Paraglaciecola psychrophila 170: one gene and its partner. Each later gene encodes a partner of the first gene's protein in a complex. Links are inferred from orthologs where the notes say so. Each region holds a gene or a part of one and is shown on either strand. Other genes may lie near its edges. The genes, in order: lptB and lptD.

What was found.
Region 2: lptB (region 1) and lptD share a complex: the UniProt entries of both Escherichia coli proteins name them as parts of the lipopolysaccharide transport and assembly complex. The link is inferred for Paraglaciecola psychrophila 170 from one-to-one orthologs.

What each region holds. Positions count from the first base shown.
Region 1 is NC_020514.1:4,892,282-4,904,778, forward strand. Bases 1-3,000 are described here. They hold lptB (LPS export ABC transporter ATP-binding protein), read left to right. Parts: upstream 1-1,137; coding sequence 1,138-1,863; downstream 1,864-3,000. Other genes in these bases: kdsC (3-deoxy-manno-octulosonate-8-phosphatase KdsC), read left to right, coding at 1-64; lptC (LPS export ABC transporter periplasmic protein LptC), read left to right, coding at 61-627; lptA (lipopolysaccharide transport periplasmic protein LptA), read left to right, coding at 590-1,138. Also shown: hpf (ribosome hibernation promoting factor), read left to right, coding at 3,561-3,848; PTS IIA-like nitrogen regulatory protein PtsN, read left to right, coding at 3,883-4,326; RNase adapter RapZ, read left to right, coding at 4,327-5,172; C427_RS21515 (HPr family phosphocarrier protein), read left to right, coding at 5,176-5,451; C427_RS21520 (ExeM/NucH family extracellular endonuclease), read right to left, coding at 5,663-8,161; mgtE (magnesium transporter), read left to right, coding at 8,700-10,055; C427_RS21530 (DMT family transporter), read left to right, coding at 10,040-10,930; galK (galactokinase), read right to left, coding at 11,100-12,242. UniProt on the Escherichia coli protein: Part of the ABC transporter complex LptBFG involved in the translocation of lipopolysaccharide (LPS) from the inner membrane to the outer membrane. Probably responsible for energy coupling to the transport system.
Region 2 is NC_020514.1:914,327-926,639, reverse strand. What follows is about bases 5,436-8,251. They hold lptD (LPS assembly protein LptD), read left to right. Parts: upstream 5,436-6,028; coding sequence 6,029-7,474; downstream 7,475-8,251. Other genes in these bases: C427_RS27025 (LptA/OstA family protein), read left to right, coding at 5,436-6,011. Outside these bases: C427_RS04090 (choice-of-anchor H family protein), read right to left, coding at 1-611; C427_RS26690 (hypothetical protein), read left to right, coding at 1,797-1,955; C427_RS26685 (bile acid:sodium symporter family protein), read left to right, coding at 2,107-2,559; co-chaperone DjlA, read right to left, coding at 2,595-3,425; C427_RS28465 (hypothetical protein), read right to left, coding at 3,435-3,563; C427_RS04065 (nucleotidyltransferase family protein), read right to left, coding at 3,649-4,116; C427_RS04060 (aminoglycoside phosphotransferase family protein), read right to left, coding at 4,106-5,131; more of C427_RS27025, read left to right, coding at 5,286-5,435; 4-hydroxythreonine-4-phosphate dehydrogenase PdxA, read left to right, coding at 8,992-9,975; 16S rRNA (adenine(1518)-N(6)/adenine(1519)-N(6))-dimethyltransferase RsmA, read left to right, coding at 9,972-10,772; Co2+/Mg2+ efflux protein ApaG, read left to right, coding at 10,804-11,178; C427_RS04030 (symmetrical bis(5'-nucleosyl)-tetraphosphatase), read left to right, coding at 11,184-11,996; C427_RS04025 (methyl-accepting chemotaxis protein), read left to right, coding at 12,186-12,313. UniProt on the Escherichia coli protein: Together with LptE, is involved in the assembly of lipopolysaccharide (LPS) at the surface of the outer membrane. Contributes to n-hexane resistance.

The DNA of each region.
Region 1 (12,497 bases):
ACTATGTGATTTAATTCTATTATCTCACGGACAGTTATACACTATTCAGAGTGCCAGTATATGAATCGAGTTACTCTGTGTATTATTGTCTTATTTGTAATAGCTCTTGCCTTGAGTCTTCCCGGTTGGCTTTCTCAAGAGGAAGTAATGGTAGACTCACAAACAGAAGAGGCCTGGGTACCAAATTACCAAGCAAGTAAGATGCGAAGCACATTGTATGATAAATTGGGTCTGATAAATCATCAGGTTTTTGCCCAAAAAATGGAAAATTTTGACCTGCTTGGGTTCACTTTGTTTAAACAACCTAGCTATTTGTTATTTGCACAATCGTTACATCCATGGAAAGTAGACGCGCAAGAAGGTACCTTGTATGAAGATCAACGTATCCAATTCGAAACCGATGTGAAAATTACCAGCCTTGATGTACAAGGTTATATACAGGTCATCCGCACCAATTTTGTCGAAGTAAACTTAGCAGAAAAGACCATGTATTCTGATCAGCCCGTCGAGATTATCGGCCCAAATTATGTGATAAATAGTAATGGCTTCACCGCTAGCTTAGAAACCCAAAAATATGAGTTATTAGACCATGTTAAAACCGTTTACCAACCGTCTGTACCGCGCTAGTTTTTTGGCAGTGTTAATATTCTCGGCAAATAGTCATGCTGGGAAAGATGACTTCACTAAAAAAATTGAGTTGGCTTCCCTGTATCAAAATGCTGATGGCATCGCCAAAAGAGCAACCTATCAAGGTAATGTTGTTATCTTACAAGGTTCTTTGAAAGTTAGTTCAGATGAATTGGAGATTGATGCCAGCCAAGGTGAAGGCAACGAAATTTTTATTGCCACTGGCAGTCCAGCTAGATATTCCCAGCAACAAGAAGATGGCAGCATAGTGACTGCACAAGCAGATAAAATTGAGTATCATCGTCAAACTCGCTCATTATCATTAGAGGGGAATGCTGAGATAAAACAAAACTCTAGCAGCGTTCAAGGCAAGTCGATCACCTTTAATATGGAACTTGAACAAATTATTGCTCAAGGTAGCGATCAAGAAAGTGGCCGTGTTATTACCACTTTTCAGCCTGTATCAAAGTCTAAAGAACCTGAAGCAGACCAACAGGATAATCAACCTTAATGGCCGTATTAAAAGCTACACATTTAGCCAAGTCTTATAAGTCTAGGCAAGTGGTACGCGATGTCAGCATTGAAGTATCGACGGGTCAAATAGTAGGTTTATTAGGACCAAATGGCGCGGGTAAAACCACCACATTTTATATGATTGTTGGGCTAGTACCTTTAGACAAAGGTGATATTTTTATTGATCAACAGAATCTTACTCTGCAACCTATGCATGTGCGTGCCAGGCAAGGCATAGGTTATTTACCCCAAGAAGCGTCGATATTCAGAAAGTTGACCGTGTATCAAAATCTGATGGCAATATTACAAACTCGTAAAGAATTATCCAAAGAACGACGAGAACAACAGGCCGACTCACTCTTGGATGAATTTAATATCAATCATATTCGCAATAGTCTAGGTATGAGCTTGTCTGGCGGCGAACGCAGAAGAGTAGAGATTGCGCGGGCCTTAGCGGCTGATCCAGAGTTTATATTATTGGACGAACCTTTTGCCGGTGTTGACCCTATTTCAGTTAACGATATTAAAAAAATAATTCAGCAATTACGGGACAGAGGCCTCGGTGTATTAATTACTGATCACAACGTGCGTGAAACATTAGACGTATGTGAAAAGGCATACATAGTGAGCCATGGCGAGTTGATAGCATCTGGCACTTCGGAAGAAGTTTTAAGTGATCAACGTGTAAGAGATGTATACCTAGGTGAACAATTCAGGCTATAGTTAAGTTTAAGAGTCAATTAAGAAATTAGCATTTTAACAAAGCTGTCAAACAGGTAAAATTGATGAGTATTTAGTTCAGATATGATCGAAATAGTATAACTTCAACAACTCAGCTGTGATTTCTAAAATGAAGAGTTTAACTCGGCTGATAACAACAACAGATTAAACATAAGAAGTAAATGAAACCCTCTTTACAGTTAAGATTTAGCCAACAACTTACAATGACACCGCAGCTGCAACAAGCTATTAAGCTGTTGCAATTGTCTACCTTGGATTTGCAAGCTGAAATTCAAGAAGCCCTCGATTCTAATCCATTGTTAGAACTAGACGAGTCAAATGATAGTGGTAGTGGCGACAAAGCCCTCGAAACTAACCACAGTGCTGAAATAAAGATGGCGAAAACACACCTGCTGAAGTGAATGCAGATAATGTCGATAGCGCCGATGCCCTGCAAAATAATGATATACCAGAAGATTTACCCCTCGACAGTACTTGGGATGAATATCTCAGCGCTTCATCGGCCCCAGCATCCATGAGCAGCGCAGGCTCAGCAGGCGATGATGATCAAGTATTTCAAGGTGAAACCACAGACAATATTCAAGATCATTTGCTTTGGCAAATGCGTTTAACTCATTTTAGTGATACCGATATTGGTATCGCGATGGCCATTATTGACTCTATCGATGAAGCTGGATATTTGACTATCAGCACAGAAGAAGTGCTAGCCAGCATGGATGATGAAGAGATTGAACTAGACGAAGTGGCAGTCGTTCTAAAACGCATACAAATGTTTGACCCTGTTGGTTCAGGTGCACGCAGCGCCCAAGAATGTTTATTAATTCAATTACGTCAGTTTGCACCAGATACACCTTGGCTAGAAGAAGCCAAAATGTTGATTACTGATTATTGCGATCTTATTGGTAGTAAAGATTATCGTACTCTGATGCGTAAAACGCGCCTCAAAGAAGAAGAGTTACGAGAAGCAATGCGTTTGTTGCAAACTCTTAATCCTAGACCAGGCACAGCCATCGTCACAGGTGAGTCGGAATACGTAATCCCTGATGTATCAGTGGCTAAGAAGAACGGTAGGTGGACAGTAGAACTTAACCCCGACAGCTTACCTAAACTCAATGTGAATCAGCAATACGCCGCGATGAGCAAAAGTGTAAAGAGCTCTTCAGACAGCCAGTTTATCCGGTCACATTTACAAGAAGCCAAATGGTTTATTAAAAGTGTCGAAAGCCGCAACGAAACACTTCTTAAAGTGTCCAATTGCATAGTGCAACAACAAATGGGCTTTTTTGAACACGGCCCGGAAATGATGAGGCCTATGGTGTTGAACGATGTTGCTGAAATGGTAGATATGCACGAATCCACTATCTCCCGGGTCACAACGCAAAAATATATGCACACCCCAAGAGGTATTTTCGAACTGAAATACTTTTTCTCTAGCCATGTAGCCACTGATGTAGGCGGAGAATGTTCATCAACTGCTATAAGAGCGTTGATTAAAAAATTAGTGGCAGCAGAAAAACCGAGCAAACCTTTAAGTGATAGCAAGATTGCACAAGTGTTGGCCGACCAAGGCATTATGGTGGCGCGGCGAACAATAGCAAAATACCGGGAGTCACTCATGATCCCACCATCTAACCAACGTAAGAGCCTGCTTTAGGCGAATTGAAGAAGGAAGAGGCGATATGCAAATTAACCTTACCGGTCATCATGTAGATATTACAGATTCTTTGAGAGACTACGTCGATACAAAATTTACCAAACTAGAACGACATTTTGATCATATAAACAATGTGCATGTGATCTTAAACGTGGAAAAGCTGAATCAAAAAGCTGAAGCCACTTTACACCTCAGCGGAACAGAGGTGTTTGCTACATCTGAACATTCAGATATGTATGCAGCCATAGATGGTTTAATCGATAAACTTGATCGACAAGTGATTAAGCACAAAGAAAAAATTAAGCGCCATTGATGACGTCAACGACTAACCACAATTAGAATTCATAATGGAAATTAAAGATATTCTTCACCCTGACTGCACTTTGTGTGCAGTTCAGGGAACAAGTAAAAAACGAATACTTGAGCTCATCAGTCAAATAGCGAATCAATATTTAATCGATATCGATCAAGCTACTATTTTGTATAGTCTTACATGCAGAGAAAAAATGGGCAGTACTGGTATTGGTAATGGCATTGCGCTGCCACATGGTCGCTTGCAAGATCTTGAAAATGTATTGGCAATTGTAGTGACCAGTGAAAAACCAATTGATTATGACGCCGTAGATAATGCGCCAGTTGATATCTTCTTTGCTATTTTGGTACCTGAAAACAAAGCGTCAGAACATTTAGGCACTTTGTCTGCTATTGCCACTAAACTCAATAATAAAGAAACCTTGAGCCGTATGCGCAAAGCCACAACAGATCAAGAATTATTTGAGGCAATAAGCTAAATGAAACTTATTATAATTAGTGGCCGCTCAGGCTCAGGTAAATCTATAGTACTGCGCTCTCTAGAAGACCTTGGCTACTATTGCGTCGATAATATCCCAGTTAACCTTTTACCCACACTCACTCACACAGTTGTAGATGAATACGACCAAGTTGCCGTTAGCATCGATGTACGTAACTTACCCAAAGACCCGAATGAGCTAGTCGAAATTCTTAATTATCTGCCCTCCACGTGGAATATGACCATCCTTTATTTAGATGCCAGCGATGATGTATTGATTAGACGTTTTAGCGAAACCAGACGGCTACATCCTTTATCCAAACAAAATAAATCATTGTCTGATGCTATCCAAGCGGAAAGCCAACTACTGGCACCTATTGCCGAACGAGCTGATTTGTATATTGACACGGATCAACTATCAGTCCATCAGCTCGCTGAATTAGTCCGTGAACGTATTCTTGGTAAAAAAAGCTCTAGACTAGTCTTGGTATTTGAATCCTTTGGTTTTAAACATGGTATACCCAAAGATGCAGATTATGTATTTGATGGCCGCTTTTTACCTAATCCACATTGGGAGCCCGACCTCAAACACTTAACAGGGTTAGACGCGCCGGTGCAGATATTTTTGGGCTCACAACCCATAGTCACTAAATTTATCTGGCAAATTCAAAATTTAATTTCCACTTGGTTACCACATTTAGAACGCAATAATCGCAGTTATGTCACTGTAGCCATTGGTTGCACAGGCGGTCAACATAGATCAGTTTATGTTGCTGAAACCTTAGCAAAAACCTTTAGCAACTCGCACCCCGATGTACAAATTCGACATCGCGAACAGAATAAGTAACGTATGCCTCGCTTCGAAAAGACACTGATTATCGTCAACAAATTAGGACTTCACGCCAGAGCAGCAACACAACTTGTTCAGCTCACAAATAAATTTGATGCACAAATCACTCTACACCAAGGCAAAAAGAAAGCCTCAGCAAATAGTGTACTAGGCTTAATGATGCTCGAAAGTCACCAAGGTAAAGAAGTAAAAGTGGTAAGTGAAGGTAAAGATGCAGCGGCTGCTCTAGACGCCGTAGAAAAATTAATAGCCACAAGGTTTAATGAAGAGGAATAATGAGGTTATACATACTCACAAATATGAGGTAGGTTTGAATTGAAAATGTCTTCTATTGTTTACATGTATTCTTTTTTTTGAAAAAATAATATAATTTTCATCAAATGATGGCGAGTACGTAGTGCACCACTAGTAATATTTGAAATTAATTTAGATATAAAAAAAGGCGATTGACATTACTATCAATCGCCCTTTTCACAGTATATAACGATTACTTTTTGCGACGTATTCCTATCATAGCCAATAGTCCTAATAAGAAAATACTCAAGCTACCACCTGAAGAACGACTTTCAACAGGCACTTCCACTTCCGGCTCTTCTTCAACTGGCGCATCGAGCTGTAAGCTAACCAATACTGGGTCATGGTCAGAACTGCGATATGCATCAGCAGCATAGAAGCTAATGATTTGAGCGTCTGACTTAAACCTTGTGTTGTAGTCCAGTGCAATTGGCTCGTCAGCATTGATGTGCCATTCAGTAACATCAATCGTCTTGGCCAAAGCGCTTTCATTCGCAAGAGCATGATCTAAGTTACCCAATAAACCATTAAACGAGTAAGAATAAGCCTCTGCGCCACCAAAAGTATTAACTACATTGGTATAACCAGCTTCTTCTAGCAATGAAATTGGATCTTCTTTTGCGTAAGAATTTAAGTCACCAATAATTAATGCAGCTGCATCAGGAAATTCGCTAGCAATAAATGTCGTTAAAGCTTGTGCAGCTCGAGTACGGGTCACATTACAACTACCTTGACCAGTTGTTTCATCGTCATCACCGGCACCACAACTTGAGCCTTTAGACTTAAAGTGATTAACACTGATAACAATAGTTTCACCATTTTCAACTAAAGCGAATTGTTGGTTTAGCGACGGACGGTTTTTAGTATCGTCAAATAATGCATCACCATTATCGTCAGACGCCGAATTTGCACTTGTCAATATGGCTGCGTCACCCTCAAGTGTCACTACAGCTGGCTTATAAATAAACGCGACGGTTATTGCATCAGTACCTATAGGTGCTCCTGGATTAAGGATTGAATAGGTACCACCACCCATCTCTGCGTTAATACCAGCCACTAAATCAGCAATAGCAGAGTCGTCATCAAAACCATTGTTCTCGATTTCCATTAAACCAACTATATCTGCATCCATCGCAACAATTGCCGATATAATTTTGGCTTTTTGACGTCCAAACTCTTCAGCATCATCTGCACCACGACAGCTTGAATCAGCAGCTGGACCACAGATATTCGAACCATCATCAATGGTTTCAAAATAATTAAGCACATTTAAGCTTGCGACTCTCAAATTACCTAGGTCTAAATCTGGCGCATCTGTACGAGGATTCGTTCCTGCGAACGTTGGATCACCGACTGGAATAACTAGGTATTCGCCGAAGCTATAATCTACCACCGCGGTAAGTGTTGAAACCGTATCACCTAAACGTAAAGAATTGACTGCAGACAAACCACCAGAAGGGTAGGGAATAGAGTCAGGATTCTGACTGCTATCGCCATCATCTAAAATAATTTGGTCTAAGGCATTAGATGCTTCTAAAGCAATGGCTTCATCTGTGCCTGGGGCATGTATATTGGTTGGTGTGTATAATCTTTTAGAGGACAACGTTGCCTGGCCATATCTGGCAAGACCGAAGTTATTAGTGACTAATAACTCTTGAGCGCTGCTGACTAACATACCTTCTAGTGCTTCGACATCATCTAAAGAAGCAAATGGCATTACTAAATCAGCAATACTAGGAGTTTCTGTACCACAACCTTGCAATATCTCTGAAGCTTCAAGTTGTGTTTTATCATAAAACTCTGATACATCACCCAATACACGCACTACTTCGCCTTCAACTGGCAGTGTGTCATTGTAAAAAACAAAGATGCCTTCAGATGTTAACGCATTATCATCCATATCGGTTGTTTCTTCTTGTACGAAGAAGCCGGACAAATTAGGTGTAGCAGCGGTGACAACCCCTTCTATTACAAGTGTTTCGCCAACCAGTGGTGATGCACTGCCAGGGCCTTGAATGGCACTGATAAGTGTTGATATTTCGGCACAGGCACCAATTAATACAGGCTCTACCTCCGCTGCTACTTCGCCACCGCCACCAAAGGTACTGGTCTCAGTAGCAAAGGTCTTAATTGGAAATTTAGTCGCTGCAGAATCATTGGTTGCTTCGTCATCTAGCGCGTTAGCCCCGCTAAATGTCCAGTTGGCAATAACAAAAGCAGCGCCATCTGGGCCTGTATCAGAATTTCGGTAAGCCCAACCATCAAGGTATTCCCAAGCTTCGCCATTTCCATCAACATTAATATCACCAAATGTATCTATAACAGTATCATTACAAAAAAGCTCAACACCATCATCGCCATTAATTTCTAACGCGTTGCCACCTACATGAGTAGGGGCAAAACCCATGAAAGTGACAAAGTTTTCACTTTCAGAAGCAACATATAGGTAGCTTCCTGCTGTAGCTGCAGCGGCTTCAAAAGTGAATTCTTGTCCATCGGTTCCTCCGCCATTATTGGCTGAGCCTAATCCGCATACCGATAAGTCAGGAATATCGTTAACCACAAATATTTCAACGGCTTTTGGGGTTCCGCCCGTTAAAGTTGCATCCATGACCCCAGTAATAACCAAATCAGTGGCTTGTAATGACGATATGTATAGGGCAGCAACCAGCGCCGGGTATTTTAATTTCATGTTCTCTCCCGAGATATTAGCGATTTTAGTAATCTATTTTGAAGCGAGTATTTTCGCCTCTTCGATTTATATATTATTATGAAAATCGACTAAGTTACTTTACAACACTTGACCAGTTGGTCAATGATTAAGAAAAAAGTCATGTTTTTTTGAATGGTTTTTTCGTATCAACAAGGCTTAGTATTGACTTCAATTACCAACAAAAACCATTCTAAAAGATAGCTTAAACCTATCTATATCAGTGTTTCATACACATTTAACCTACTACTGAATAACCAACAACACACTATTCATATTTTATATATGATTTTTACCTTAGCGAACAGCGTTCTAAAATTAACGATGCAAGATAGTCATTAAAGTATAAAGTTGTGAGTGAGCAACGTGTCATCAGTTGTGTTTAATTTTCCTGTTCTGCATATTTCATACTCCAATAGTGAAATATGTGCTGACCAACTAGTGGTCATGGATTAAACTAGTGACTCATAATCAAGCACTACCTCCTTTTATTGTTCCAGCGAGTAAGTTTATCTAAGCCATGCCAAATACCTTCGAAGCCAAGAGCAGTCACAACCAACTTCATGACATCAATGAAGCCTTAGGTAGCGGTCAAACAGAGCTCGCCAAAGAGATGTTGCACCAGTTGCAACCCGGTGATCTTGCTTTGCTTTTAGAATCAAGCCGCAGTCGCAATCGTTTAGATATTTGGCAACTTATCCAGCCTGATCTATACAGTGACGTGCTCGAAGAACTATCTGATGATGTACGTAATGGCATTATCAGAAAAATGCTACCAGAAAAAGTTGCCGATGCCCTAGAAGAGATGGACACCGATAACTTAGTCGATACTTTACGTGGTTTGCCTCAGGAAGTAGCTCAAAATTTATTGGCTGCCATGGATGAACAAGACCGTTCCAGAGCCGAGCTGGGGTTATCTTATGGTGAAGAAACCGCTGGTTTTATCATGAATACCGATGCTATTACACTTCGCCCTGGCATTAATGTAGATGTGATCCTGCGATATTTACGCCTCAAAGGTGATATGCCCGAGCACACAGATACATTATATGTAGTAGATCGCGACTATAGATTAATGGGTGGCGTGGCACTCACTCGGCTCATAACTGCAGCTGCTGCTACACCAATAGAGTCTTTAATGAAAACTTCTGAAGCCATTCCTGCCAGTATGATGGATAACGAAGTAGCCAGTTTATTTGAGCGTTACAACTGGTTATCTGCCCCTGTAGTAGATGAAAATAATCAATTGTTAGGGCGTATCACTATTGATGATGTGGTTGACATAATTCGTGAAGACGCAGAACACTCAATGATGAGTATGGCCGGTTTGGACGATGAAGAAGATACCTTCGCACCCGTTATCAAGAGTACTCAGCGCCGCTCAATTTGGTTAGGTGTGAATCTGCTGACTGCCTTAATGGCAGCTGCGGTAAGTGACTTATTTGAAGCCGCTTTAAGCCAACTGGCCGTGTTGGCAATCCTCAACACTATTGTTCCCAGTATGGGCGGGGTAGCGGGAAATCAAACCCTTACCCTAGTTATACGCGGAATGGCTTTGGGCCACGTAAACTCAGCTAATGCCAGATGGTTGATTAGCAAAGAATTAGCGATTGGTTTCTTAAATGGCGTGATATGGTCGGTGTTGATCGCATCGGTCATTGCCATTTGGAAACAAGACTTAATGTTAGGCGCAGTGATCGCCTTTGCGATGCTTATCAATATGATTGCTGCTGGATTAGCAGGGGCGAGTTTGCCCATTATCATGAAAAAATTGAAAATAGATCCTGCTTTAGCAGGCAGTGTAATTTTAACCACTATCACTGATGTAGTCGGTATATTTGCATTTTTAGGCTCTGCTACTTGGCTGTTGATATAGGTTTGAGCTTCCCTCGAACAATTATTTTAACACTTTTAGCTTTATTCGCTTTTGCTGCCAATTCTGTTTTATGTCGTCTTGCATTAAATACAGAGCAGGTTAACCCTGCAGATTTCACGTCTATTCGATTGCTTTGTGCGGCGCTTATTTTGGCCCTTATAATTATGATCAAAGACAAATCGGTGATCAGTAAAATTAATCAATATGGTAGCCACAGCGGTGCTTTGTCTCTGTTTGTTTATGCCGCAGCTTTTTCTTATGCCTATATCACTCTCAACACAGCAACTGGGGCGCTAATATTATTCGCAGCAGTGCAGTTTACTATGCTGTTCAAAGGATGGTTAACTGGTAATAAAATGGGCTTTCAAGAATATACGGGGGTTTTATTGTCTCTGTTGGGATTCATTTATTTTGTCTTTCCAGAGCTGGAGAATCCTAGTTTACTCGGATGCTTGCTGATGGTCTTAGCAGGCATAGCTTGGGGTATTTATAGCTTAATTGGCGCCCAATCGAGGTACCCACTTTATGATACAGCCAGTAACTTTATTCGATTAGTCCCCATTGCCATCATTGGTCTGATAGTGATGTATTTTAGTTTTGGCATCAATATCAGCTTAAAGGGGTTACTCTACACTTTTTGCTCAGGAGCACTCGCTTCAGGAGTAGGTTACACCATTTGGTATCAAGTCATGCCTAAGTTAAAACCTAGTATTGCAGCAGTATGTCAGCTATCAGTGCCAATTTGGGCTGCTTTAGGCGGGATATTGTTAGTTGATGAACCTATTGATTTACATATTGCAGCGTCGGCATCAGTTATCCTAGGTGGGATATTGTTAGTGATACTGGCTAAGAAAAAGAGCTCACCGCAAATATGAAGCTAAATTATAGATAGAAATTCCAACACAAATGACAGTCCATCAACACCTTGATATCTTAACTGTTATTAAAATATCTTACGTTATATTTGATATTAGGAATACACACCAAAACATTGAAAATGCAACTAACTACATTAGTTGCATTTTCAACGTCCAATTTGTTTAATTATATCTCCCCCGCTCCTTCACTGGCACTACAAATATAAATAGTCTCTTGATAACCAGTCTCTGCTTGATAACGCTTAGCCATCAACTGTTTTGCACCTTCCACCAAATCGTGAGGCATAATAGCCACCATACAGCCACCAAAGCCTCCGCCTGTCATTCGAACGCCTCCCTTATCGCCTAAGTATTCAGTTAATATTTTTACGGCGAAATCAATTTGCGGTACTGTGATTTCAAAGTCGTCACGCATTGAGATGTGAGACGCAGCCATTAATCTGGACAGCTGCACCACATCATTTGTTTTCAGAGCTTGCGCAGCTAAAACAGTCCGTTCACTATCTGACACCACATGGTGGGCGCGTCGATAAACCACTTCAGGCAGTTTATCTTTATTGCTATGTAAGTCAGCCAAGCTGATATCACGTAAAGCTTTTAACCCCAAAGTACCAGCGGCCTCTTCACACTGAAGGCGGCGGGTATTGTATTCACTATCGACTAAACCCCGTTTCACATTGGAGTTGATGATCATCACCGCAAGGTTTTCTGGCATTGAAATCAGCTCTGCATCTAACGAACGACAATCTAATAACAAGGCGTTAAATTTAGAGCCACAAGCACTGACCATTTGATCCATGATGCCGCACTGACACCCTACAAATTGATTTTCAGCTTCTTGACCGTTTAACGCCACTTCTGCTTTAGTTAGTAATAAATCATATAAACCACGAAAGGTTTCACCAATTGCCACTTCCAAAGAAGCAGAGGAGCTTAACCCTGCACCTTGCGGCACATTACCGGTTATAGCCAAATTGGCACCTTTAAACACATGCCCTCTCATTTGCAGGTGTTTGATGACTCCGCGCACATAATTACTCCACAATTGTGAAGAGTGAGCTGAAATTTCATTTTCCAGCGAAAACTCATCTTGCTGGTTGTTGTAATCAACAGCCACAACTTTGACCGTCATATCATCTCTGGGTGTGACAGCGACTAAAGTTTGATAGTTAATCGCACATGGCAGCACAAAACCATCGTTGTAGTCCGTGTGCTCACCTATTAAATTGACCCTGCCCGGTGCTTGGAAATGACGAGTGGGCGCGGAACCAAATGTCTGGGTAAAAACGGAGTCAAGTTCAGTTAACATGCTTTGACAGATATTTGACTCAGGTTTAGAAGTATTGAAAGTCATAAACCTAAGGCTCCAGCCGATTCGTTGTAATGCACATCGCTGAGCGCCTGCAAACGCTGTGCAGCTTGCTCTGGAGTTAAATCTCGTTGTGGCTCTGCCATCATTTCATAACCTACCATAAATTTACGCACCGTAGCTGAACGTAATAACGGCGGATAAAAATGCGCATGCACCTGCCAATGCTCTGTCGACTCTAGATTATTTGGCGCA
Region 2 (12,313 bases), 4.0 Mb from region 1 along the record:
TCATCATTGCCATCAAGAACAGCCACTAGTTCATCGCTATAGGCATCATACAATTCAATTAACACCTCATATTCAGCAGAAGAAAAACCGTTTAATAATTCACTTTCCACTACAAAACTGTCATCACTGTTGTCAGAAAAAATGCTAAAGATAGATGTTGTATGATATTCCTTAAACACTTCATCCTTGCCCAAATATAATCTGGCATACACCTCTGCAGAGCTATATTCGGTGTCGGCGTCAAATTCGACCGAAAAGTGGTTAAAATATCCGTCTCTATCGTTATCACTATAAAATTCAACCCATGCGTCAAAAATCCAGAATTCTTGATTATATACCTTCGCCACTGGTCTAACGCTTAATATTTTAGCTTGTGCACTTTTTTTACTATTAGCAGTATTTGCATTTTTTGACATGGCGTTAGACGTCAGTACTAGCTCATTGGCTTGCTCATCCTTCGACGCTTTGTAAATTATCTTACTTGTTTGCTCAAATTGTTTTTCAGTTGACTGGGCACTCCAACTGTCATTTTCTGAACTATTTACAACTTTAGATAAAACAACACTGGATAATAATAAACTGCTTAACATTAACCACTTTATATTTTTCATATCATCTTCCTTTTCAAACTTGCCGTTAGTGTGGAATGAAAAGCATGAACAAAAACTGAAGACTGGCTTAATTAAACTTAATCATGACAAATCTAAAAAATTAAAAATAAGTACATCGATTGTAAAAAACGATTAGAGTGTTCTTATTACGCTGATATCTAACTTACAACCTGCTGATGTAAGGTCCAATATAGAAATAGAAAATTTTGTTTCCTTACTCTGTTCCTAGCACAGCATTATTTAAGCACCGTTTCCAAATCGTGAAAAAGATATGCAGAGCGATGATAAACAAAGTACCTAAAAATGCCCCGTCATGCATGAGTCGATGACCGCAAACTCAGAAAATATTAAAAGCAAACCGTTATTGGTGGTTAAATCAATTAAATCTAAATATTCTTCATCACATTCGACGTATTCTAATCCTATGGGGGAGTCATACCGTTATGCAGAGGAATTTGAGAAGCTTGATCGCCTAACTGGCGAACTAAAATGGACTGCTATCCGGGCAGATTTAATATTCGATCTTAATTCGCAATTACGCGCTAACGCAGAGGACTATGCTTGTGATGATTCACAGCAAAAATTCACACAAGACATTATTGCAGCTTGGACAAAAGTAATGAACGCAGACCGCTTTAATTTAAAATAAGATTATACCTGCAACTACATTTTAGATAACGAGAGCCAACTTAAACGTTGGCTCTTTATATTTAATTACTTAAAAAATATTATAGTCCTACAATTCTAAGTTAGTGCCCCTTACAACCAACGCTGTTTGAGCATCGTTAAATTTAAATCAGGTGTTTTTCTTATGAGGGATATAAAAAATGACTGTAACTAAACGGATTAAATAAGCTAGCCAATATACGTAACTGGAAGCCAAATAATCACCACAAAAATGCACTCGGAATGGTCACCTTAGTTGCCGGTGTCACCAGCTTATTTTTTAATAAGCCACATTTAAATGGGCGATGTCAGGGCCGATTGCGATTGCTTTTTTATATTGTTGGTATTCTTTTTAAGAGCCAATTAACGATCTTCATGTTTTTCTTTTACCTTAAGTATTTTGCAGCCGTCAGTACCGCTTAGTTTTACTCTGCCCTGTTCACTGGGTTTGGTAATTTCCAATACAAAGAACTGATCGTGCCTTTATTGATGGTCATCATGTTTGGCATGGGCACGTCCATGAACATAAAATATTTTTTGCAGATTAGTAAAATGCCAAAAAGGGTATTGATTGGCTTGGTCGGCCAGTTTTTAACTATGCCGTTTATTAGTTTTAGTTTGGCAACAGCCGCCGCACTGCCACCTGAAATCCCTTCGGGCATTATATTAGTGGGTTAGCATCAAACGTAATGGCGTTAATTTGGCGCTATCGGTTACTCTTACTGTTGTAATTACGTTACTCGCGTCCTTTATTACACCTTTTTATATGCCGCTATTTGCCGATCAGTTTGTACCCATTAATGGCGATGTTTAGAGTATTAACATAATTATGATTTTACCTATTATAGCGGGGTTGTTATTCAATCGCTGGTTGCATGGTCGCTTTCCCATAGTCGATAGCGCCATGCCTAAGTTATCGACGCGGGGTATCACCATAATTATTAGGGTAATCACAGCTGTGGGTCGCGATAGTTTACTCGACATAAGCGCGCTGTTAGTGGTTTGGGTATTGCTCCATAATATACATGGATACGCGTTTAGTTATGGCAGCGCAAAACTATTTGGCATGGACGAAGATTCTTCACGCACTATTGCCTTCGAAGTAGATATGCAAAACTCAGGACTTGCATCAGGTATTGCGTTAGAAGTGGGACGAGTCACGAGCATGGGATTAGCGCCAGCCGTATTTGGTCCAATAATGAATATCACGGGCTCATCATTGGCTGCATGGTGGCGCAGCAAAATTACAGAAACCTCAATCGAAGGAAATAGAAGGCTATAACGAAGCTAGAAAGCCTTTTTCAACCCATACATTGTCTACTTAAACCCGCGCCTTTCCTTGATCATTTCGTATGCTGACTGAATATCTTGGGTTTTATTTTTTGCTATCTCTAGTGCTTGTTTGGGTAAACCTTTTGAGACTAATTTGTCGGGGTGATGTTCACTCATCAGCTTGCGATAAGCTTTCTTAATACTTTTACCGTCGTCGGATATTTTAACACCGAGAATTTTATAGGCGTCATCCAAGGATTGTTGGGAAGAATACTTTTTCCCATTAGTGTGTTGTTGACCCCCACCCCCTTGTCTAAAACGCATTTCTGCTTCAAATGCTGACATTAAGTAAAGTAAGTCGTGTTGACTAAAGCCTAAATATTGAGACACCGTCTCTAAAATAGTTTGTTCGGCTTTATCCAGTTTGCCATCAACATAAGCCGCTTGGATTAAGATTTCTAAATACACCTGCACAATATCACGGCGACCATGGCAGGACTCTTTAAACTCTTGAACGGTTTGTTTCAGAGCGAAATCTGCAGCCTTGCCATCTCTAAAAGCTTGCTGCGCCTCTTTGCGCACATCGCCTTCAAGGTTCATCTGATCCATCAAGGCACTAGCCATGCGTATTTCGACATCACTTACCTTGCCATCAGCTTTGGCTACATGCCCCATGACCGAAAACAGGCAATGAAAAAAAACCGCTTGGGTTTTGAATTCATCTTTGCTCGCAAAAAAACGGTTGAATCCACCGGTTTGATTGAAATTTTTGCTATAACCTTTGTCGAACATATGTCCGACCATAAAACCTAAAACCGCACCTGGGATACGCCCAAACATAAAACCAAAAATGGTACCTAAAATTTTACCTATCATCTGCTTCCGTTAATTTTTTTTATTTAATGCATTTAATCGTTGTGGGGTACCCACATCTATCCATTGCCCCGTAAAATGTTGCGCTGCAATTAAACCTTGGTTAATGGCTGTTCGCCACATAGGGGGCAAAGTTTTCACCCCGGAGCACTGCTGTGCAAAAAAGCTTTTACGATAAACGGCAATCCCACTAAACGTTAATTTAGATCCTTGTTTAGGGTCTAAATCATGACCCGTAAAATAAAAATCTCCTTTTTGGATTATGATCAGGATTATCAACCATCACCAAATGCGCTTCTACCCCTTCGGATAAAAAACTGGGTAAAGCCTCAAAATTAAAATCAGTAAAAATATCACCGTTAACCACAGTAAACATTTCATCCTTTGAGTCTGAACAAAGTAATGGCAATGCGTTAATTATGCCTCCCGCAGTTTCTAATGCACGGGACTCAGCAGAATAGAGTATATCCAAACCAAAACGTTCACCATTACCCAGGACACTTTCAATCTGTTGACCTAACCATGCATGATTAATAACAACTCGCTCATAACCTGAGCGTTTAAGCGCTTCAAGGTGGTATTCAATCAAAGGTTTACCCTGAACTTTAAGCAGAGGCTTAGGAACAGAATCGGTTAAAGGCCGCATTCTCTCTCCCCTACCTGCGGCTAAAATCATCGCAGTATTAAGTGTCATGATGAGTAGACTTTAGTTTTTGCAAAACATTTGGCAACACTCGCTCACTAACAAACTGAGCAAACTCAGAATATTTTGGGTATTGACTGGCTTCGTTAATCAGATAATGCAAAGTGTGAGGAATATCTGCCAAGAAGCTTGATTTGTGATCACGTATGAACAAACGAGCAAATATCCCTGCAATCTTGATATGCCTCTGCATCCCAACACTATCAAACCACATTTTAAATTCAATCCAAGGATACTGAGCATAATATTCTGCATGCCAGTCTTGTAACCACTGCTGTACTTTTTCTTGTGGCCAGTCTTGATAACTATCCCTTAGTAGCGAAACAGCATCATAAGTAATAGGTCCCACAACCGCATCTTGAAAATCAATCACCCCGATCTCATCATCCTCAAGCAACATTAGATTGCGTGAATGATAGTCTCGGTGCATACCTACCTTAGGTTGTATCAAACATGAACTTTTGACTTCGTCAAAAACCTTACTTAGCATGTTTTCTTCTGAATCAGTCAGACGTAACTGCAAGTATTTATTCAATAACCAATCTGGAAAAAGTCTTAATTCTATGTCGATAAATGCACCATCATGGTCTGGTAATGGTCCGCTTTCAGTGGATAAGCAACTCTGGATAATGGGAATATTAGCTAACGCTTTTGGATATAGCAGGTCACAGGTATCTTCTGTTAAAACATCACTAAACAAGCGGTTACCAAAATCTTGCTGAAGATAAAATCCCTGAGCAAGATCGTGGGCATATATTTCAGGTACTTTTATACCCTTTTCTCGGTAACTTTGAGCCACAGCAATATACTGAGCGGTGTCTTCACTTGTTGGAGGCGCATCAACGGCAATAATCGATTGCCCATAACAAGCAAACCTAAAGTACCGACGAAAACCAGCATCACCAGATACTATTTCCAACGATTCACATTCAAAATCAGTATTTTGGTTAATCCAATTATGTAATTTCTTTTGTCGAAGTTGCTTGAAAGTTAACGGTGTTTTCAAGTTGATCTCTTATTATTCAATAATTGGCTGCTGGAAGAAGGTCAAGAATGGCGAAATAACGCTTTTTTTGCAAGTTTACTGGTAAATCCCATTGAAACCTTTAAAATTACACGTTAACTAGCCGTTTTAAATGTAACTTTAGGTCACTTTGTACTTGCCCCGTATACAAAACAAACAATTCTTATTTATTAGCCTTCTGTCGATGTCGATTGGGCTAGCCGATGCCCAAGAAGTCTGTTTTGTTCCTTTGGCTGGGCCTAATCTTGATAATTCATTACTTGAAGGGCAAATCCAGGTCAAGTCTGAGGATAGTGAAATCAATCAAGATACTTTTGCGCGATTCAAAGGCAAAGTAGAAATCGATAGTTTCAAAGCCAAGATTAAAGCTGATGAAGCGGTACTCAATCGTCAAACCCAGACCTTGAATGCAACAGGAAATGTCAGTTTTAAAGACAGTAACATCACTGTATCGAGTCAAAGTATGCAGCTGAATAGAATTTCAAATGAATTACTCATTGAAGAATCTTTTTACCAATTAAATAATGTGCAGGGTCATGGCAAAGCCCAAAAAATTGGTCTTGGCGAAAAAACCGGTATAAATCTTATAGAGTCTAGTTTTACCTCTTGCCCAGTAGACAACGAAGTATGGCGCATTCAAGCCAGTAATATAGAAATCACCCCAGACCAATCCAGAGGAGTGGTTAAACACGCACGATTTTATATTAAAAACTTACCAGTGCTGTACTTACCCTATTTTCCTTCCCAATTAACGACCAAAGACAATCTGGTATCCTTTATCCGCGTATATCGAGTAATAGCTCTACGGGTGTCAGCCTTGAGCAGCCGGTTTACTGGAACATTGCGCCCAACTATGATTTAACATTTAGTCCAAGATTTATGTCTGAGCGGGGATTGCAGCTTAAAACTGAATTCAGATATTTAACCGAGGCACATGCAGGTCAGGTAAATATTGAGTATCTCCCTGACGACCAAGATTTAAACGATGACACCGAGCGATATTTTTATCGATTAATCCACAGTGGTCAAATTGGCGAAAATTGGCGAGTAAACGCTGATATTAACGGATTAAGCGACGACAACTATATTGTTGACTTAGGTTCTGATTATTACAATCGAGCAGATACCCATTTGTATAAAACACTGGGATTGAGTTATTTTTCAAAAAATCTAGATATTTCAGCGCAATTTAGAGATTTTGAGGTATTGGGCGACCACCCCGATAGCTACCGTGCATTGCCCGAAATTAGACTCAATTATTTAACACCTATGGGGTTAGGCGCAGAATTTCAGGTGAATTCAGAATTAGCTTACTTTGAAAGCAGTGAGTCAGATAATCCTACGGCGACGCGTCTTCATATTGCTCCTACAGTGCGATATCCATTTCAAAATCAATGGAGCGTATTTCTCGCAGAAGCGACTATTTTACATACTCGATACATTCAGAAAAACATTCAAAATTTGGCACTTGATAAAAATATCTCCCGTACATTAGGTCAAGTTAAGGTTCACGGTTCTTTGGCATTTGAGAGACCAGCCAGTTGGTTTGGTGCGCCAGTAACCCAAACTTTTGAACCTAAAGTCCAGTACTTATATACCAGCTTCGAAGACCAAAGTAACATTGGCAGATATGACACGACTCGGCTATTCAATGACTTTGCAGGTTTATTCAGAGGGCAGGAATTTACAGGCTTAGATCGTATCAGCGACAATAATCAAATTACGGTGGGCATGACATCTAGCTTTATTGATAAGAATAACCAAGAGCGTTTTAAACTCAGCCTTGGACAAATATTTTATTTAAAAGACACCCAAGTAGTAGATGCAACTAAAGATGATGACCGTTCGGCCCTAGCAGCAGAGCTAGATTGGAAAATAGGCAGTAAATGGTATGCTCACACTCAGGCTCAGGTTTCAACTATTACCGACAAAGTCGAACGCAGTAGTTTGTCCTTAGAATATCAACTTGCCGAAAACAAGATCATTCAGATAAATCACCGATACGTAAGGGATTTATCCTCTGAAAAAATCAATCAAGTGGGTGTCACCGCAAGCTGGCCCATCACTAAAAATTGGCAATGGGTTGGCCGTTGGTATCATGACTTAGAACGTCACAGAACAGTGGAGAGTTATACTGGTGTGCAATATGAATCATGTTGCTGGAGTGTTAGTTTTGTTGCCCAGCGTAACTTAAGTAACCGGTTTGATGAAAATGGAGCACAAAGTACCAATGAATTTGAGTCAGGCTTTAATGTATACTTCACCACTCGAAATTTATTAAGAGATGGGTTGTTTGGATATAGACGTCCTTATCTATTGAACTAATAGCAGGGTAGTTTGCACATAAGCACTCTTATCTATTGAACTAATAAAGGGCTGGTTTGTTTACTGACGCTCTTACATACTGAACTAATAGAAGGGCAGTTTGCACACAAGCACTCTTATCTATTGAACTAATTGGGGTTTGAACTAACTAATTGTTGGTAACCTTTTGACATACCCAACGCGCGTAATCAAACAACGCCTTTAACTAAAAAAGTAAAGATAATCATGAAAGTAATAGTAGTAGCCTTTTTAATTAGCTCTTTCTTATCACTTAAGACAGAGGCAGCACCTGAACTATTAGACAGCGTATCTGTGATCGTTGATCAAGGAGTGGTGTTAGAGAGTCAAATAAGTGAATTAATTACCGTCGTAAAACGTAATGCAGTGCTTAACAACCAAAACCTGCCTTCTGACAGGGTGTTGCGCACCCAAGCTATTGAAAAGCTGATATTAGATAATCTGCAAACGCAGATGGCCGATCGTATGGGCATCCAAGTTAGTGATCCGCAGTTAGAGCAGACTATCGCTAATATCGCTAAGGGCGAGAATATGAATATTGCCCAGTTTCGTGAAAAAGTATCCCAGGAAGGAGTCACCTACGACACCTACCGCGAAGAAATTCGCAAAGAACTTATACTTGGCGAGGTGCGCCGTGCCAATGTCCGCCGACGTGTATACATCACCGAGCAAGAAATTAAAAACTTGGTTACCCTGATTGACGAACAAGGCGATGAACAAGCGGAATACAACTTGGGACATATCTTAATTGAATTTCCACCTGAACCAACCGATGAAGATATACAGCAAGCTAAAACCCGAGCAGGTAAAGTAATTGAACTGCTTAACAAAGGTTCAGACTTTGCCAAAATCGCTACGGCTTCCTCAGGTGGCTCCCGTGCGTTAGAAGGTGGAGATCTGGGTTGGATGAACATTAACTCTATGCCCACCCTGTTTGCCGAAGCAGTACAAAAAAATCTAAAGACGACTTAATAGGACCAATTAGAAGTGGCGCTGGCTTTCATATTTTGAAGGTAAAGGATCTTCGAGGTATCGAGACAGTCGAAGTCGAAGAAATAAATGCTCGTCATATATTAATTGCTCCTTCTATTATATTGAGTGACGAAAAAGCCAAAACAATGCTTAAAGGCTTTCGCGAGAAATTGCTAGCGGGCGAAGCTGACTTTGCTGAACTTGCAAAAGAACATTCTGCCGATCCGGGTTCTGCGTTAAAGGGCGGGGAATTAGGCTGGTCCGAACCGAGCAAATATGTAGCTGATTTTCGCGATGCGTTAGCGAATTTAGAGATTGATGAGATCAGCCAACCCGTTAAAACTCAATATGGCTGGCATCTAATGCAATTACTTGAAAAGCGTGTGGGTGATATAACTGAGCAACGCAAAGAAGAAAAAGCCTATCAATTACTATTTCAACGTAAATTTTCCGAAGAGTCAGATGTGTGGTTGAGAGAAATACGTGCAAGTGCATACATTGAAGTATTACCGCAGCAAGGCGAATAATTGAAACCGTTAAAGTTAGCCATTACCCCGGGTGAGCCTGCTGGTATTGGTCCAGATTTACTTATAGGCATTGCACAACAAGAATGGCCAGTGCAATTGGTGGCTTTTGCTGATGGAGACATGCTCAGGCAACGTGCTAAAGAACTAAACTTAGCTATTACCTTGGTCCCATATGATCAAGATAATGAGCACACTTTGCCTGCTGGGCAATTATTTTTGGTCGATATAAAAACTAAAGTTCCGGTTATAAGCGGTAAACTAGATAGCGAAAATGGCCACTATGTTGTAGAAACTCTGCGCCAAGCGTGTAAAAAAAATCTAGATGGTGAATTTGATGCTGTGGTGACAGGCCCTGTTCACAAAGGCATCATTAATGAAGGTGGCATTTCTTTTAGTGGTCATACAGAGTTTTTTGCTCACGAATCTAATACCAATGACGTAGTCATGATGTTAGCTACAGAGGGACTAAGAGTTGTACTTGCCACCACCCATATTCCTTTGGCATATGTTGCTAAGGCGATTACTTTTGAGCGTTTACACAAGGTAATACACATAGTTAATACCGACTTAATGCTGAAATTTGGCATTAAAAAACCACATATTTTTGTGTGTGGTTTAAATCCCCATGCCGGTGAAAATGGGCATATCGGCAAAGAAGAAATTTTGGTTATCATACCTGCTCTTGATGCTTTGCGAGCAGAAGGCTTGAACATCACTGGGCCTTTGCCCGCAGATACAATCTTTAATCCAAAATATTTAGAACAAGCTGACGTTGTGTTAGCCATGTATCATGATCAAGGATTACCTGTCTTGAAATACAAAGGTTTTGGAGCCTCAGTTAATATCACTTTAGGGTTACCGTTTATCCGTACATCTGTCGATCACGGTACAGCATTAGATTTAGCGGGTACAGGTCATGCAGACGCAGGCAGTTTCAACCTTGCCATCGAAAAAGCCATCTCAATAGCAGCGCAAAAAGAATGACTAAACAACATTTAGGGCATACAGCAAGAAAACGTTTTGGACAAAATTTTTTACATGATAACTATATTATCGATCAAATAGTCACCGTCATAGGGCCACAAAAAGACCAACACATGGTTGAAATTGGCCCTGGACTGGGCGCGTTAACTGAACCAGTTTGTGAATTAATTGATTCCCTCACTGTAATTGAACTTGATAGAGATTTGGCTGAAAGGTTAAGAACGCATCCTTTTATTGCTAGTAAGCTGACCATTATTGAAGCCGATGCTCTTAAATACGACTTTTCGCAGTTATTATCAGATGATAAACCTTTACGCATTTTCGGTAACCTACCCTACAATATTTCTACGCCATTGATGTTTCACTTATTTTCTTTTGCCAATAAAGTACAAGACATGCACTTTATGCTACAAAAAGAAGTCGTAAATCGCTTAGCGGCCTCTCCAGGCAATAAAAGTTATGGTCGTTTATCTGTTATGGCTCAGTACCATTGCCAAATAATACCGGTATTACAAGTGCCGCCAGGCGCATTTAATCCACCACCTAAAGTTGATTCGGCAGTGGTTAGGCTTGTACCCCATCAGCAAAAACCCGTAACTTTAACAAATGAAGACACCTTACATAAAGTCTGTGCCCAAGCGTTTAACCAAAGGCGTAAAACGATCCGCAATAGCTTAAAAGAAAGCCTAAGCGAACAACAACTCATCGATATAGACATTAATCCCGAGTTACGTGCTGAAAATTTATCGTTACAGCAGTATGCAAAAATTGCTAATGCGGTAGACTCTTTGGCATAGAAATAAAGAGTTTGGCAGCGTCGAGTAATAGATGAAGCAATTGAATAAAGTTAAGATTACAGTAGAAACTCAGTATCTAAAAAACCAGATACCTGATAAAGATAAATATGTTTTTGCATATAAGATTTCGGTTCACAATAATGGCCAGCATTCGGTTCAGCTTATCAATCGATACTGGTTAATAACCGATGGCAATGGCAAAAAAACAGAAGTAGAAGGCCCTGGAGTCATAGGCTTACAACCGCACATCCTGCCTGGTGATTTTTTTCAATACACCAGTGGAGCTGTGTTAGATACCCCCGTGGGAACAATGCAAGGCTATTACGAAATGCAACAAGAAGATGGCGGACGGTTTGAAGCTGTTATCAACGTTTTTAGCCTAGCAGTTCCTAACGTAGTCAACTAACTCTTATGGCCACTTATATTGTTGGTGACATTCAAGGGTGCTTTTTGGGGTTGCAAAAGCTTTTAAACAAAGTCCATTTCTCTCCGATTAACGATCGCTTAATTGCAGTTGGAGATTTGATAGGGCGCGGCACCCAACCACTTGAAACACTGGACTACTTGTATTCATTAGAAAACAGTTTTGATACCGTTTTAGGCAATCACGACTTAAATTTATTAGCTATTTTTGCAGGTATTCGCAAAGCCAAACCCAATGATAACTTAGACACATTACTTGCTAGCCCTAAACTTAATACCTATATCAATTGGTTAAGGCTAAAACCACTGGCTTTGTTGGCCGACCAAGATACCTTAGTAACTCATGCTGGTTTATATCCTCAGTGGTCAGTCAAAAAAGCGCTCAAATTTAGCCTTGAAGTCAGTGAGCAGTTACAAGCTGAAGATTGGAAAGAATCATTAGCCTATATGTACGGCAACCAGCCTTCAATTTGGCAAAAGTCTCTACAAGGGTCCCAAAGATTTCGCTTTATCGTCAATGCGATGACACGGATGCGTTTTATAGTAAACCAAAACGAACTAGATTTTAGCTGCAAAACTCCACCAGAACTGGCGCCTCAGGAACTAACGCCTTGGTTTAAAGTGATAAATAAAAAATTCAAGTCGAACCAAAGAGTAGTGTTTGGTCATTGGGCTTCGCTAAATGGCGATACGTATAATAGCCAGTTCATTGGTTTGGGCACGGGTTATGTTTGGGAGCAAAACATGACACTATTAAATTTATCCTCTAGTGAAATTTGTTCGGTAAACTTTCAAGATTAATTGTAGTCAGTCGATACTTAGTATTGTGTTATCCAATAAGACTATAGTCTAAGAGAAAAAATTCTAAGATTACAAATTATTACTCAGTCGGGTATAGTCCTATGCGAATAAGAATAGGTTGCATTTAGCAGTCAAATGAAAACATATAAAGCCAGTATGGATACTGCCAACTTGATATAGGGCCATTCAATGAAAATTACAGTAGCTACCCGTGTCGTCGGTGGATTTGGGATCATCACACTTCTATTAGTTGTATTAGGAGTAGTAGCGGTATCAAGTTTATCTAGTATAGATACTGCCACTGAAGAGGTTAATAC